DNA from 2 places in the uncultured Acetobacterium sp. genome. Region 2 is predicted to be linked to the other one. Evidence: riboswitches for the same ligand, from Rfam matches in the RefSeq annotation. Region 2 holds a riboswitch; the other holds the start of a gene.
What was found. Region 2 has a riboswitch for cyclic di-GMP ahead of QZ998_RS08555 (type II secretion system protein). Riboswitches for the same ligand answer to the same signal wherever they lie in the genome.
Positions count from the first base shown of each region.

Region 1: another riboswitch for cyclic di-GMP. It lies ahead of QZ998_RS13430 (hypothetical protein); the one in region 2 lies ahead of QZ998_RS08555 (type II secretion system protein).

Region 1 covers NZ_CAKMJU010000103.1:22,661-26,087, forward strand. Annotated here, with positions in the region: gene QZ998_RS13430 (hypothetical protein) at 1-1,561, opposite strand, end outside; cyclic di-GMP riboswitch class I at 1,900-1,984, opposite strand; gene QZ998_RS13435 (tRNA1(Val) (adenine(37)-N6)-methyltransferase) at 2,490-3,245, shown strand.
Region 2 covers NZ_CAKMJU010000052.1:28,063-31,489, reverse strand. Annotated here, with positions in the region: gene QZ998_RS08560 (hypothetical protein) at 146-544, opposite strand; gene QZ998_RS08555 (type II secretion system protein) at 875-1,447, opposite strand; cyclic di-GMP riboswitch class I at 1,623-1,728, opposite strand; gene QZ998_RS08550 (type IV pilus twitching motility protein PilT) at 2,389-3,427, opposite strand, start outside.

The DNA.
Region 1 (3,427 bases), on a different contig from region 2:
AGGGAATGGCGGCAAGGCTAAGTGACACATCGGCTTCAACAGCGTCATACTCGAGAATTAGAGCATTGAAGGCATCGGTAATCTCCTGATTGATCAGCAATTGATTTTTTACAGAAGTGTTTTCCATCAGAATACTGAAGATGCTGCCATCGAGAATATAAATCAGGTGGTTACTGTAGCAGTGGCTCTTGATAATTTTTAAGGTTTTATAGAGGATCTCGTCCCAGAGCCGGGAACCGTTGATGGTTTTTAGCTCATCCAGATGATTGATCGTAATCATTTCCAGAGTCAGAATGGTTTCGCCGCGGGAAGCGCGATCCATGGCATATTTGAGATCCTTATAGTAGGCTTTTTCGATCGTCAGTCCCGGACTTTCTTCGAGATTATCATAGGATGCAATTTGCTGTTCCAGATTTTTTTTGAAATGGAACAGTTCGCGAACCTTTCTAATCAATAATGCCGAACTCCATAAAATCATCGGAATCACCAGTAGCCAACCGATCTGATAAAATTTAAAGGGAACATCAAGGTAGAAAACCGAAATCAGCGACAAAATCACATAACTGCACAAGAGTAGAATCATAAAAAAGATACTGGCGCCATAGGGCATCGCAATGGTAAAGATCAGGCAGGTGAATAAAATAAACACCACCGAGTAATCAATAAAATTAAATTCTGAGGCAGTAAAAATCAGGAAAGCTCCAAAAATCATTAATCCCATAAAGAAAAAAACAAGCGGCGGAACCATATTGGTTAAGCTGGGCTTTTTAAGGAATTGAAGGTTCGTTTTTTTAGTTGGTTGAGCTTGTTTTTGCTTGATTGCCCTATCTTTACGTTTTTCTGGCTTTGCTTTTTGGGGCTTTGCCTTTTTCGGCGGTAGCGGTTCTTGATTAATTGGCGTTTCTGTTGTCAGCGTTGTTTTTTCCGGTTGGCGTTCTGGTGTTGTTGCCATTTCTGGGGGCGGATCGGGTTTTATTATTTCCGGGCTAACCTCAGACAGTGGCGGCGTCGACTTTGTTTCGGCAAATCTGGAATTGTCAAAAACATCATCGGTGCCAACAGGATTGGCGAGCTCGGATTCAGTTGGTGCTTTAGGGATAGCTGCGGTTCGCTCCGCTTCATATGCGTAAGGGGTGGTTCGTCCCAGAATTTTTGATAGGGTGGGTAGTTCCTCCTCATCTTCTTCGGTTTCGCCGATCGGTATGGAAAAACCTGCCCGGTCACTGAGTGGCAATGGTTGACTGGTAAGCAGATCACCATTAAAAGCCAACTGATTTGATCGGGTTTCGAAAGGACGGGAATTGAGGACGGCCTGATCGAGAGCATCGTCATCCGAGATATCTACCCCGGAAAGAAAATCTGTGCCGGGTTGGAAGGGATCATCAGAGATGGCCACTTCAACAACATTAGGATTCATTTCTCGCGAAATAAAGCCTTCTTCAGTGAGTGAAGCAAGCTTAGCATCAATTCGTATTTCGCATTCCTGGATGGTGGCATCCAGATGCTGTTTTTTTTCGAGAATAAGATCCAATTTACTCGGCTGGATTTTACTACTATTCATATATATCCATCGCTTTCGCAAATAATTTCGTTGCAATATTTTTGGTCATTGACTTTATCATCATAATCGTCGATGATAAAGAAGCTTTTAGAGGTGGCGAATTCATACAATAAATTTAAAATAGTCCTCTACAACTACACATTATAGCAAAGAATGTGTTTATATTAAAGAGAAAAACGAAAAAAAGACAGTTATTCCTGCTCAGTCGTGTTTAAGTAATGAGCGCTGCTTAAAAATGCTTTTAAAAAGCGGTTTTATGTTAATGGCTGTGGAGTAAAAAAATAAAAAAAAACAACGATTAAACACGTTGCATTAAATACACATATAGATGCGCTTAAAGTTGCAACTGGCTGTCATATAAATAAATACTTAGACCCTCTAGCTTTGCGTCCTTACCTTTTGGTAAGTTTGCCGAATATATAGTTAATCTCATAATAATACATATTTGTTATTCAGTCAAGTCCAAGGTTGTTATGAACGACTTATCTCCAAGGTTGATTTGTGGGTCAAAAGTGTGCGCATGCTAAGAATAATTCTCGCTTGTGGCGGTTTTTTTCTGATAAAATGGAGGCGAAACCATAAAGCTAGGGAGAAAAATGCTGTCAGGATTGAAAAACACTTATCAACAGCTTCGCATATAATTTTTTTCAAATGAGAAATTCAAAACCGTCTATTTTGGGGAATTAAATCTAGGAATTTAAATTATCAACTTTTATCTGTGCATATGTGGATAAGTTATAAAAAAACAATTAACAGGTGCGCTATAAAAAGGCTGAACAGAAAAGCCCGTGCTTAGGCAAGTTTTTGGGGAAAAGCAAGAAATCAACAAAACTTATCCACAAATGGTGGATAGAATTGACCAATATGTGGATAAACTTGTTGATTATCGGTTAAAATTAAAAAATTAAGTGAATTAAAGGAGCTAAATGTGGATAACTTTTTAAAAAAAGGGGAAAGAATTGAAGACTTAGGCCTTAATAATCTGAAGATCATCCAGAATCCGGATTATTTCTGTTTTGGCATGGATGCAGTTTTGCTGTCCTGGTTTGTCTCCCGGCGAACAAAAGGGGCTCCCCACGTTATTGATCTGGGAACCGGAACGGGAATTATTCCATTATTGCTTTATGGCAAAACAAAGGCAGCCTCGATCACTGGGTTAGAGATCCAGGAACCGCTGGTCGAAATGGCTAGACGGAGCATGGCCCTTAATGGCTTGTCAAACGAAATTAGGATCATCGCCGGGGATATTAAAGCGCCTGGTAGTGAGATTCTTCCAAACGCTTACGATGTGGTAGTCAGTAATCCCCCTTATATGCGGGCTCAGGCGGGACTTAAGAACAATTGTGAAACAAAAACTATTTCCCGCCACGAAATTTTATGCAGCATTGAAGATATTCTTATTTTCAGCAAGCGGATGCTAAAGGATCGCGGCCGTCTGTTTTTGGTTCATCGGCCGGAGCGGTTGGGCGATATTATTTCACTGATGCGATCTTATAAAATTGAGGTCAAGCACTTGCAATTTGTTTACCCATCCTTAAAAAAAGAAGCCAATCTGGTTTTAATTGAAGGACGAAAAAGTGGTAAACCAGGGTTAAAAACTGACACACCCTTGATTGTTTATCATGAAGATGGTGAATATACCCAGGAAATTTACGATATTTATGGGATGACCAAGCCGGAATAGCGGAGTTGTTCAGCGCCAGAGGCTGATCAATGGGGATCAAAAGATTAGTCAGAATGAATTGATTTATTTTCTCTGGGCAAGCGGTGATATAAAAAAATAGTAGAGGCTAGATATGCTGATAAGAATGCCAATGTTACAGAAGGGGTAATCTGTAACAAAGCTAAAAGGTTTTGCTTGTAAGC
Region 2 (3,427 bases):
ATTATCCGCGCTCAATTTTCAATGCGGGTATATAGATGCAACTATACCATTATTCCGAACATTTATCAACGTGATTTCTACATCAATATCCATACAAAAGCCGTGGCTCTTTCCCACAGGGGGGCGGCTCTGAAAAAAGTGCTTATTATCTTTCTCTTTCCGCTTCCAGATCGCCAGGGGAATAGGTGGTGACCAGGCCGCCCCGGCGGTAGACAATATAGTCGATGGTGGCATCGCGGTTCTCATCGACCACGGTGATGCTGGCATTCTGATTGACTTCGGCGCCGATTAGCTCAAGCAGGTCTGCCTGAACCGGGACACGGTAGTTGCCGGAAGCCGCAAATTCAATGGCTTTGGCGCGGGCGGCCAGATAAACCAGCTTGGCACTGGCGGCATCGGTGGTTTTTTGAAAGCTGAAGACCAAGCCGCCGATGATCATCACTGCAAAGGCCAGGATAATGACAACCGCTAAAGAAAAACCCCGATCAAAGGCGACGGGTTGATTGTTTTCAGGAGGAAACTGGTATTGGCTGATTGGGTTCAAGGGTGACCTCCGAGGGTTTGAAAAGATGACTGGCTGTGGATTGATAAGCAATGCGAGCTAAAATGATGCAGGTTTATTTTATCACTTTATTTGAAAACTTGGCTTAAATTGGTGTAAAATTTGGATGTTTTGTTCGAAACTTAATTGTTTGGAAAAGTTCTGCTAGTGGGGTTTCTGAACATTAGCTGCGGTTAGCCAGTTCAATGGAGGTTTTAGTCTAAACCGAGCCCTGAAATAAAAAAGCTCCCCATCCCCGCAAACCCGATGACGGGTTTGCGCCTGGGAAGGGGAGATGAACCCTATGGCGCATAGGGTGTGGGATTTATTTTATTACTTCACTGATGCACTGGGTACTAAATCATCTAATTTTAAATCATCTTTCTGGTATGTTATTTTCGTTACTTTACCATTGGCATCAACAAAAACAGTCCAAGCTGAAGTATTAGTACCTGTTGTACCAACTCCAGCAGTAATATCTGTATCTACATAATTCCCCATTGCTTTAGTTGTATCTGGTATTAACGCAAGAGCAGCTTTCTTTGCGGTTGCATCAGCTATTTTATTTGCTGTTAGAAATTTAGCTACTTCAACAGAACCTAAATTAACAGCTTCTAACTCACTAACAACGGTAGGACTTGCAGTTGGAAAAGTGCCTGTGACACCAAGTTTTACAAGTCCATTTGTACTTCCATGTTTTCCATAGTATTCAGTAGCTACTGCCTGTGCAGCTACATAGATTTCTCTCTGTTCTGCAATAGCAGCTTTCTTCTTCGCTTCATTTACAAAACCAATCATTGACGGTATCGTAAACGCCGCCAGCACCGCCAAAATCACCAACACCACAATAATTTCCACCAGGGTAAACCCTTTTCTACTTTTCCGTATGCTGTTAATTAATTCCATTTTCCCACTCCTTATTGTTTTTATTCTTAAGCTCTATATGATCATCCGCGCCTGAAGATGATTTATAAATTAAATTTATTATTAAGACGGTTCTATTTTCTCATAGCATCCATTATTTCGTCTTAATCATTTGCTTGCCGCGGCTTTTGGGGTCAAAAAAAGCCACACTGTACCGTGTGGCAACTGGCTGTCTTGTCTGGCTGGGTTTGCTAACCCAATCCGCTGATGTAGACCCTCTAGTTTTGCGTCACAGGGTTTCCCCTGCTTTGCCTTTATGTTCACATTTGCTTTTATTTTAATTTCAAACTTAATTTTAGTTGAAAGCCTCTGAAAAGCCAAGTAGCTTTGCATGCAGCCTGTTTTTCTTTGGTTTTTGTTGCCAAGGGGATGCGGTTCTTAGATGTAATATCGGCGGTTATGGTTTTTACTTTAGTCTTTTCGCGCCTTAACCCTTGGGTTTTTGAAATGAACGGCGAGATCGCTTTGCTGTTATCTGACTTAGACCCTTTCGCTTTGCGGCTCAGATTTTCAGCTGCCCATGCCTTTATGTTTGATGTTCTTTGTAACTAAAGTTTAAGTTAAACGCTATTAAAAGTCAAGTTAAAACTTTACAAGATGGTTACAACTATGATCTTTTTAAAGATTTTTAATGGCCTGGGATGATTATTTTGTCTGCTATTTTTAATTGTTTCGCTTTGTGAATATATTTCTAATTTATCCGCAGTGTTGCCAGTGAATGGGGGCCGTCGCCAACCTTTACTGAGTTGCGGGCGGTCACGGACCGCCCCTACAAATGATGATCGGCGTTGGTGTTGGGGGCTGGGGTTGGTGGCCAACCTTTACTGCCTTCGGGCGGTTGATAACCGCCCCTACAAACCGGAAATTGGTGGTCTTGCGTAACCTAATAGCGAACCCCGACGAATTGAATTGAGACGATTTTGCTATCTTCCAAAATACTGATTAAACTCCTGCTTATCACTGGCCCATTCGAGGCCGACTTCGTAGCTGATTTTCTGGTCCCGGACCAGCATGGCCAGGTCAGCGTTGAGGGTTTTCATGCCGTCCCGGCCGCCGGTTTGCATGACGGAGGCCAATTGGTGGGTTTTGTTTTCGCGGATCAAATTGAGGACCGCATCGGTACCGATCAGGACTTCCAGGGCGGCCATCCGGCCATCGCCGCCAGCCAGGGGCACCAGCTGCTGGGTGACTACCCCTTTCAAAATGCTGGACAGCTGGGTGCGGATCTGCTGCTGGCTGTGGGGCGGGAAGACGTCGATGATCCGGTCAATGGTATTGGCGGCGCCAATGGTATGGAGGGTCGATAAGACCAGATGACCGGTTTCGGCAGCGGTGACGGCGGCCGAAATGGTTTCGTAGTCGCGCATTTCGCCGACTAGAATGACGTCGGGGTCTTCTCGCAGCGAAGACCGCAGGGCCTGGGCAAAGGAGCTGGCGTCAACGCCGATTTCGCGCTGATGGACAATGCTGCGTTTGTGTTCGTGCTTATACTCAACCGGGTCTTCGATGGTTAAGATATGGACGGCCCGATTGCTATTGATGTAGTCAATCATCGAGGCCAGGGTGGTCGACTTACCGCTGCCGGTCGGACCGGTAATCAGGATCAGTCCCCGCGGCTCAGAAGCCAGCTTGCGGATAATCGGCGGCAGTTTGAGGTCTTCAAAGCTGGGGATGGTATCGTTAAGGAGGCGGATGGCGGCGGCATAGCTGCCCTGTTGTTTATAGACGTTGACCCGCTGCCTAAGCCCTTCCGGGGTGATATGGCAAAAATCGAGATCCTTGCCGGACTCCAGGGTCTTTTGTTCGTCTGCGGTTAGCAGGCTAAAAATCAGGTTTTCGATAATCTGCGGGTTATGGTCAAAATCACTTTGATAAAGCTTGCCGTTTTTGCGAAAGACCGGCGGCAGTTCCCGGGATAAATGAATATCTGAACAATCGTTGCGGCGGCCGTAGTTAACCAGC